One region of the Viridibacillus sp. NPDC096237 genome, then DNA from elsewhere that is predicted to be linked to it. Evidence: riboswitches for the same ligand, from Rfam matches in the RefSeq annotation. Region 1 holds a riboswitch; each other region holds the start of a gene.
The links. A riboswitch is a leader RNA that binds a small molecule or an ion and turns the genes downstream of it on or off. The one in region 1 is predicted to bind S-adenosylmethionine.
Positions count from the first base shown of each region.

Region 2: another riboswitch for S-adenosylmethionine. It lies ahead of ACQKMD_RS12180 (M20 metallopeptidase family protein); the one in region 1 lies ahead of ACQKMD_RS02205 (VOC family protein).
Region 3: another riboswitch for S-adenosylmethionine. It lies ahead of ACQKMD_RS15990 (acyl-CoA dehydrogenase family protein); the one in region 1 lies ahead of ACQKMD_RS02205 (VOC family protein).

Region 1 is NZ_JBNNTI010000001.1:425,199-428,483, reverse strand. It holds gene ACQKMD_RS02220 (dihydroorotate dehydrogenase) at 1-140, shown strand, start outside; gene pyrF (orotidine-5'-phosphate decarboxylase) at 141-851, shown strand; gene pyrE (orotate phosphoribosyltransferase) at 851-1,483, shown strand; SAM riboswitch class I at 1,685-1,794, shown strand; gene ACQKMD_RS02205 (VOC family protein) at 1,902-2,831, shown strand; gene ACQKMD_RS02200 (amino acid ABC transporter permease) at 2,868-3,285, shown strand, end outside.
Region 2 is NZ_JBNNTI010000019.1:66,230-69,514, forward strand. It holds gene ACQKMD_RS12175 (VOC family protein) at 1-436, opposite strand, end outside; gene ACQKMD_RS12180 (M20 metallopeptidase family protein) at 449-1,648, opposite strand; SAM riboswitch class I at 1,820-1,926, opposite strand; gene ACQKMD_RS12185 (nitric oxide synthase oxygenase) at 2,009-3,064, opposite strand.
Region 3 is NZ_JBNNTI010000032.1:16,117-19,401, forward strand. It holds gene ACQKMD_RS15985 (transporter substrate-binding domain-containing protein) at 1-637, opposite strand, end outside; gene ACQKMD_RS15990 (acyl-CoA dehydrogenase family protein) at 683-1,846, opposite strand; SAM riboswitch class I at 1,959-2,061, opposite strand; gene ACQKMD_RS15995 (betaine/proline/choline family ABC transporter ATP-binding protein) at 2,315-3,285, shown strand, end outside.

The sequences.
Region 1 (3,285 bases):
GGGCGAGTGCTGTAGCAGTAGGTACTGCCAACTTTGTGGATCCATTTGTATGCCCAAATATCATTGAAGCATTACCACAAAAGCTAGATGAATTAGGTTATGACAAAATAACAGATGTAATTGGAAGGAGCCACCGCTAAATGAATGATAAGCCTATTATCGCGTTAGATTTTTCAGATGAACAGAAAGTAATGACATTTCTTTCTCAGTTCAACGAGCCACTATTTGTGAAGGTGGGTCTTGAGCTTTATTTACAAGAAGGGCCAGACATCATTCGCAAAATTAAAGCGCAAGGTCACGACATATTTTTAGATTTAAAACTGCATGATATTCCAAATACGGTGAAATCAGCGATGAAAGGCTTAGCAAAACTAGGTGTAGATCTAGTCAATGTCCATGCTGCAGGCGGCTCCAATATGATGACGGCTGCTCTTGAAGGTCTAATAGAGGGAACGGAGGCTGGTAAAGAGCGACCAGCTTTAATTGCGGTAACTCAGTTAACTTCAACGACTGAAGAGCAAATGCAAAACGAGCAAAAAATCAATTTATCATTAGATCAATCAGTACTGCATTATGCCAAGTTAGCACAATCAGCGGGTTTAGATGGTATAGTTTGCTCTGTACTTGAAGCAAAAGCAATCAGCGAAATATGTGGAGAAAGCTTCTTAAAAGTAACACCAGGAATTCGTATGGCTGGTGGTGCAGCACATGATCAAAAACGTGTTGCTACACCTGATTTCGCACGTCAAGAAAGCTCGACGCAAATCGTAGTAGGGCGTGCAATAACTCAAGCAGAAAATCCAGTTGAATCGTACCATGCTGTACAACAATTATGGGGAGGACAACAATAATGACAATTCAAAAAGAAGTAGCACAAGGCATGTTAGAAGTAGGAGCGGTAGAACTAAGTCCGAATGATCCATTTACTTGGGCTTCAGGTATTAAATCACCAATCTACTGTGATACACGTTTAACGATTTCTTATCCAAAAGTACGTACAACAATCGCAAACGGTCTTGCAGCGCTTATTAAAGAAAACTTCCCAGAAACAGACGTAGTAGCTGGTACAGCAACAGCAGGGATTCCGCATGCAGCATGGGTAAGTGATATTTTAGACTTACCAATGGTATATGTACGTTCAAAACCAAAAGACCATGGTCGTGGTAACCAAACAGAAGGGAAACTTTCAACAGGTCAAAAGGTAGTTGTAGTAGAAGATATCATTTCAACAGGTGGCTCAAGCATTACAGCTGTAGAAGCACTTCGTCGTGAAGGGGCAGAAGTACTTGGTGTTGTTTCAGTGTATTCATATAAATTACCGCGTGCTGAACAAGCCTTTGAAGAAGTTGGTGTTCCTTACTATAGCCTATCAAACTTCGAAGCGTTAGTTGAAGCGGCAAAAGAATCAGGTGCTATTGATGAATCAGACATTCCAGGTTTACTGCAATGGCATAAGGATTTAAAAGCAGGGAAATTAAAATAATATATTTAATTTAGGCATTCAAAAAAACTAGCATGAGAATCGGAATTCTCTCATGCTAGTTTTTTATTGTTCAAAATTCTAATTCGAATTAAGGAATTATTTTTCATGGAAATAAAATAATTGGGAAAAAATGTTGCTAAATTATAGAAAATGTTTTAAAATCAATTAAACCAATAAGTTAACTAGGAATATTAACTGAATTTCTTATCTTGAGAAACTGAGGGAATTGGCCCGTTGAAGTTTCAGCAACCCCTATTGTTTAGGAAGGTGCTAACTCCAACATGATTGCATGAAATCATGAGAGATAAGAGTTGAATTAGCTCCCCTCAACTCTCTTTCTAGATTATGTAGAAAGAGCGTTTTTTATTAGAAGTTGTTTATTCCGTAATTGGTTAATAAAAAAGAGAGAGGTTTTAAGATGGTACAAAGAATTGATGGAAAACAAGAGAAGTTTGTATTGAATGGAGCGACACAAGTAGGAAGTGTTATTTTAAAAGTAAAGGATCTGGAGCGTCAAATTGCATTTTATGAAAATGTAGTTGGTCTTGATGTATTAGAGAGAAATACACAACATGCTAAGTTTGGTGGAAAAGGTAGTAACACAGTTATTTTTGAATTAGAAAAAACAGCAGAAAAATTACAACCGGCTAAAAGCACAGGTTTATTCCATACAGCATTTTTATTACCAAGTAGAGAAGCATTTGCAACGAAATTTTTCGAAATTCTGCGTAATAAGGAAACGATTGATAGTCCAGTAGAACAAGCTTCACGTTTCCCGCACTTTGAACGCTTCATCCCAATTGCTAGATTAGATAGTGCGAGTGATCATGGATATAGTGAGGCATTTTATTTGTATGATATTGAAGGAAATGGTATTGAGATATATGCTGATCGTAATCGTGAAGATTGGGATAAGTATCCAGGCGGTAGTAATCCACTTAACTTTAAAGAATTAGCACCGTTAGCTGATTTTGAAACAGATGGTAAATTACCAACAGAAACAATTGTTGGCCATGTCCATTTACGAGTGGCTAATATCGAGGAATCGGTAGGTTTTTACGTCAATACGTTAGGTTTTGAGGAACAGGTAATTATTGATACAGCATTCTTTATTTCGACAGGTGGCTATCATCATCATATTGCGGGAAATGTATGGTCGGGTGAGGGGCTACAAAAGGCGGCGGAAAATGAATCAGGATTGAAAGAAGTAAGGTTTAAATTACCAACAACAGAAAATTTTGAAACAGCAAAAAAATATATTAAACAACAAACACAAATTCAAGATTTGGGAAATAAGTTTGCGGTAGAAGATCCAAGTGGTAATCGTATTGTTTTTGAAATTGCATAAAACAAATAAAGTAAAATCGTTATAGAAGGTGACAAAATGAAGTTTGATTTTATGTATTTTTTAGAGTCGTTACCACAGTTATTGAAGTATGTATATATCACATTAGGTGTTTCTATGGTATCCATGATTATTTCATTCCTTATTAGTATTATGCTTGTTCTCATTGATCGTAATCGAATGAAAGTGTTATATCCATTATCTCGATTATATATTTCATTTTTTAGAGGGACACCATTACTTGTGCAGTTATTCGTTTTATATTTTGGACTTCCTCAGATTTTCCCAGAGATGGCTGTTATAACGTCCTTACAAGCAGCCTTAATCGGTCTAAGCTTAAATAATGCAGCGTATTTATCTGAAATTTTACGTGGTTCTTTAAATGGAGTTGAGAGCAATCAAATGGACGCTTGTTTGTCTGTAGGAATGACAAAAATGCAAGCCATGAGAAAGGTGA
Region 2 (3,285 bases), on a different contig from region 1:
TAATGAATGGTAGTTGAAGTGTGTTATTTTCTTCTCCAGCATAAAGTAATTGCCAAGTAATAATACTGCCATCTGGTCGTTTTCTGTACATCGGTACTGGTCCATTTACAGATAGACCTTGCTCTTTCAAACGCTCTGCTACCCCCTCAATATCCGATGTACGAACTGCAAATCTTACGAAGCCTTCTTTGAAATCATTATTTACTACTGTTTCAATAAGACTGTGATGTAAATGCTCTGTCTCAGCTATTAGAGCTCTGTCATATGTACCGAGATACTCGATATAGCTTAGATCAAAGTAGCTAAGTGCATTATACGTTCCGCGCCCTTCATGAACGCCACCTTCAACAGCATGGATTCCTTGGCTTTGTAATAGCTTAATTACTTCTTTTGGTTCATCTACAAAATGTACTAAGTGATCAAACGATAATGTCATGTTCAAGTCCCCTTATTTAAATAAATAATGTGAAACGATTTTCACAAACGATTTCTCGATTATTAATAACGCCCTTTCATCAAAATCAAATTTCGGATGATGATGCGGGAATTGTGTGCGTTCATCGTCATTACGAGAGCCTACTTTGAAATAAGTGCCTGGCCTTTCATTTAAAAAGTAGGCAAAGTCTTCTGCACCCATTGACGGCTCGATATCTATTACAGATTCTACACCGAACTCATTTTCAAATAACTCTTTTACAAGTGCAGTTTCGAATGGGTGATTATAAAGCGCTGGGTAGCCACGTAAATAATCAATTCCATACGTTGCATGCGCTGATTCAGTAGTCCCTTTTACAATTGCATAAATTTCCTCTTTCACCTTACTACGAACATCTTCTGTCATTGTACGTACTGTTCCTTCAATAATCGCCGAATCTGCGATAATGTTAAAAGCACTACCTGCACGGAAAACTCCCACTGTCACTACCGCTGCATCAAAAGGGTTTAAGCGACGACTGACTATGTTCTGTAATGAACTTACTATTTCACTACCGATTACGATTGAATCGATGGATTGCTGTGGTTTCGCACCGTGTCCACCAAGCCCTTGAATTTTAATCGCGAATTTATCTACTGCTGCCATTCTATAGCCATCACCAACAGATACTTTTCCAACTGGAACACCTGAATCTAAATGTGCACCGAAAACATAATCCACATCCTTTAATACATCTTCAGCAATCATGAATTTTGCACCACCAGGTGGTTTTTCCTCCGCATGCTGGAAGATGAAAATAATGTTACCATGTAAATGCTTGCAGTAATGACTGAGCGTTTTTGCTGTCGCTAGTAATGCGGTTGTATGCCCATCATGTCCACATGCATGCATGACGCCTTCTTTTTGAGATTTATAAGTAACTTCTTTTAAATCTGTAATTGGTAATGCATCAAAATCGGCTCTTAAAGCAATTGTCTTACCAGACTGCTCCCCTTTTAAAATTCCGATTAAACCATTTCCACCAATCCCTTTTTTCACTTCTAAACCAAAACCCTCAAGCTTATCTGCAATAAACTTTGCTGTTTCATATTCTTCAAAAGATAGCTCAGGATGCTCATGCAAATATCTTCTCCATCCAACAATTTCAGCAAAGCCTTGATCTATTTCTTCATAAATTGTAGTTAAAAATTCTTTTTGCGTGATCGCACTCATTCAATATTCCTCCATTCTATTTATCCCTTTAATTCATATTAGTTTACTATGAATTAAAGCTAAATTTTTTTCTTAGAACTTTTCATTATAGTATTACATATTTATTTCATGATAATAAAAAAGCCGACTTCTATATTTCACTCCAAGAAATCGACTTTGTATACAAGTCCCTCCTCATCTATCAAGTTTTTTAATCAACTTGCAGGAATTAGCACCTTGCTATAATAGCGGTTGCTGAGATGTCACAGGGCCAGTCCCTCCATCTCTCTCGATAAGAAAACCTATTGAATTAGTAGTATTTAAAAATCATGATACGTCACTCCATTAAAAATTGCAATATATTCCCTGTAATTCTCTAAATTAATATGGCGCTTTTTGATAAAAATAGTTCGGTGTTTTACGTTCATTGTCATATGGTTTATGGAAAACATGCGTTGTAGCTGGTGATAATGGTGGAATAAGCCATGTCCAATTTCCCGTTACGTCACGCCCTGCAATTTGCTCATTAGTTTCGAAGCGCTTGAATTGTTGCGCTGCTGTATGGTGATCTACAATGCTCACATCATCTTCTTTATACGAATATAAAACTGCTGCATTCAATTCAACTAATGCGCGGTCTTTCCATAAAGTCGAATTAGATGCTGTATTTAGACCCATTTTCTCTGCAATTATTGGAAGCATATTATAACGATAATCATCCGCTAAATTACGCGCACCAATTTCTGTTCCCATATACCAGCCGTTAAAGGGAGCCGCCGCATACGTGATGCCACCTACTTCGAGTTTCATATTCGAAATCATCGGAACCGCATACCATTTCAACTCAAGCTCTTCAAACCATTCAAACTCAGGATGGCGAATCGGTACTTCTAATATATATTCAGCTGGAATATCGAATATTTGTGGGGCTCTATCCTCTACTTGAATAACAAGTGGTAGCACATCAAAACGGCCACCCTGTCCTTGCCAGCCAAGTTGCTCACATTTTTGTGTAAACGCTACTGAATCTGGATCGCCTACAATACCATCAGTTGTTTCATAACCTGCATAGCGAATTAATTGATGGTTCCAAACTCTTACATCACGTTGAGAGAAAACCGTAATCGTTGGACGAATACGACCATCATTTGTTGCAAAATCAATATGCTCTAAAAGTGCGTGGAAAATATCCTGCTCATCTCTTAATTCGCGCTGATCAAGTAATTGCATCGTTTGCCAAAATAAGCGACCAATACACTTATTGCTATTGCGCCAACCTACTTGTGCACCAAACTTCAGTTCATCTATCGTATGTTCATAAAAACCATTGTCATGAATCTCATGCTCTACTTCAGCTATGCGACTCACTAACTCCTCATCAGATTGTCCCGTTTCCGAATAATACATCTTTATAAATTCAATTGCCTCATTCAACATCGCTATAGTTCCTCCTGTCACTACTCGACTTCCTATCTACCATCATAGAAGAAGTGATTTCCAACAGACAAGGCATAAGACTTAAATAATGTGGTGATTTTGTGGCAACTACATTTTTATTATAAAATGAACAATAAAATACTGTAGTAATCAAATATTTTATCCTTATCCAATATAAAAAAGGACTATTAATGGTATGAAACCAATTAATAGTCCTCGCT
Region 3 (3,285 bases), on a different contig from region 1:
GATCGAACATACCTTCAATCATTACACCGCCATCTACTCGGCCTTCATTGACCCATTGAACAATATCGATAGTGAAAGCATCTCCAGCTTTTAGTTTCACTTTGTTATCTGGATTTTTTTGATTGTATTCATCAATGACTGTATATTGAGCATTATTTGCAGCAATTGGTGCTAGAGAGAATCCTGCTGATGCAAAGTCTTTTAGAGATTTAATATTTTCATCCTCTTTACGTAATACCAAGCCCGCACTACTTAAGCCAAGGAACTCTTTAGGATAGATGAATTTTTCTGTACGCTCTTCAGTGAAAAAGGCATTTTTGACACCGACTTGGTATTTACCTTGTTCGACACCAATTAATAAGTCGTCACTAGTTGTGCCTACATATTCAAATTTATAATCTGGTAATAATTCATCCACTAGTTTCATTACTTCTACATCGTATCCAGTTGGATTACCCTGGTCATCAATATATGAGATGGGCTTACTAGCTTGATCAAAGGCAACTTTCACCGTACGTACTTTTGATGAATCTTCCTTGCCTTTGGAATCAGATGCCTCACTTGTTGAGCAACCAGCTAAAATTGCTATTGAAGTAATACCGACTGCTGCAAATTTTAATAATTTTTTACTGAACATATCTTAAATCTCCTTTTTAATTTTTTTTAATTATTAATAGACAATCTAATTCTGTTGTTTCTGTTCTTCAATAGCTGTTAATGCCAATTTTGTAATGGTCATATCATCCATTGGAGGATTGTGTAGCCCAGCACGTACATTGCGATAATATCGTTGCAATGGATTAGAGTTTTGTAAACTTTTTGCACCTACTACGCGCATTGCTTTGTCAACGATATCAATGGCTGCATTAGTCACTGTATGTTTGGCAACAGCAATTTCATGTGTCAATGAATCTCTTCGCTGTGGATCATCGTAAGCTTCAGCTGTACCATATAGGACAAATCTAGATTGCTGTAGCTTTAACTCAATTTCACCTAATAGATGCTGTACATTCGGTAATGAACATATAGGTGAATTTAAGCTATTTGGTTGATGGTGATTTGCGAAGTGAACTGCATAATCACGGGCTGCTTGTGCTATGCCTAAATATGTTGCAGGAATATGCAATAACCAGCCATTGATTTTACCACCGCTCGGATGGTTTGGTAATTCGACTAAATCCGAGTCACTTACTTTAACATTTTGTAAGATTAAGTCATGACTAGAAGTGCCACGCATCGACATTACATCCCATGTTTCTTCAATAGATAGTCCAGTGGTATCTTTGTGAATTAAGAAGAACCCAACTTGTTGTTTATCTTCAATCCAAGCAGAGGTTAAAAAATAATCTAAAACAGGGGAAGCCGTTGTGAAGGTTTTGCGTCCGTTTATAAGCCATCCATTGTCAGATCGAACTGCATTTGTTCCAGGACGTCCGCCACGAGTGGGGCTCCCGGTGCGCGCTTCACTTACAGAACGATTCACAATAGCACCATTTTGTACTTCATTTGCAAAGAAATTAAGCTGGTCAGCTGTCCATAATTTCTGCTCATACAATTCACCTATAACACCTAGAGTCCAGCCCATTGAAAGTGAAGTGTTTTCATCGTAGCTAGCAAGTGTTTCTTGCAAAAGAACCATATCGTAAACTGAAAACCCTTCGCCACCAAATTCTTTTGGTAAAGTAATTGCGGAATAGCCAATTTCACGAAGTTGGCTAAAACTCTCTTTTGGGAATATAGATAATTCATCTACAGTCGCAGCACTTTTTGCGATTTGAACTTTTAGTAACGCCAATTTATTTAACCATTGACGTTGTAGCTCTGTTCTTATAAATATCTCTTTCATAATAAATCAACCTCATATCCTCTAAGTTTATAATTCTTATAGAATTACTATGTATTGAAGCTATAAAAAATCTCCCATTTATAAAAGAGGGAGCTTTAACGTTGTATATGCACCCTTATCGGCCAAGATTTCTCTTGCTGGAAGTAGCACCATTCTGTTAGACAGTGGTTGCTGAAGCTTCATCGGACCAGTCCCTTAGCTTCTCGTGATAAGTAATATTTTATTGTTTCAATTATTTTACTTTTTATAAAAGTGAAAGTCAATATGAAAAACAAAGTATTTTTGTAGGGATTAAGAATCGTAGTATGTGCCTAATATTACAATTAAAAATCATATAGAACTTCTAGTTAGATTTTTAATGATTATACATTTTAGTGAATATTTTTTAACTTATTATACTTTTTAGGTTTATCACTTATCAAAAGAGGGTAAACTAATCTTAGGTTATAAATTTGAGGGGGAATACTTATGCTAAAGATAGAGAATTTATCGAAAGTGTATAGGGGGGGAAAGAAAGCCGTTGACGATATGAATATTGAAATTGAACGCGGTGAATTTGTCGCCTTTATCGGTACGAGTGGCAGTGGGAAAACGACTGCCATGCGTATGATTAATAGAATGATAGAACCGACCAAAGGTACCATCTATTTGGAAGGGGAAGATTTATCGAAGAAGAATCCAGTAGCATTACGTAGGAGTATAGGATATGTTATTCAACAAATTGGTCTCATGCCACATATGACCATTCGTGAAAATATCACACTTGTACCTAAATTGTTAAAATGGTCAAAGGAAAAGAAAGATCAAACAGCAGAACGCCTCATAGAACTCGTTAATTTACCCCAAAGCTATCTTAATCTATATCCCGCGCAATTATCTGGTGGTCAACAACAGCGTATCGGCGTGCTCCGAGCATTAGCCGCAGACCAAGACATCATCTTAATGGACGAACCATTCGGTGCATTAGATCCTATTACGCGTGACACGTTACAAGACTTGATGAAAGATTTACAGCAACGTCTTGGCAAAACTGTTATTTTCGTCACGCACGATATGGATGAAGCAATTAAGTTGGCAGACCGTATTTGTATTATGCATAGTGGCCAAGTTATCCAATTTGATACTCCTGACAATATCCTATCTAACCCAGCTAATGAATTTGTTCGTGAATTTATCGGCTCTCACCGTTTAATACAAGAAAAACCAAGTGCGAAAATTGTTGATGATGTAATGATTAAACCAATCTCTATTACATTAGAGAAAAGTATTAATGATGCTTTTCGTTTAATGGTGACAAAACGTGTCGACACATTGTTTGTCGTTGATGGACAAAATCATCTAAAAGGCTATATCGATGTTGAAGGTTTAACCACAGCACGACATACTACTTCTAGCATTTCTGAAGCAGTAGAAAAAGACGTTTTTTATGTACGGAATGG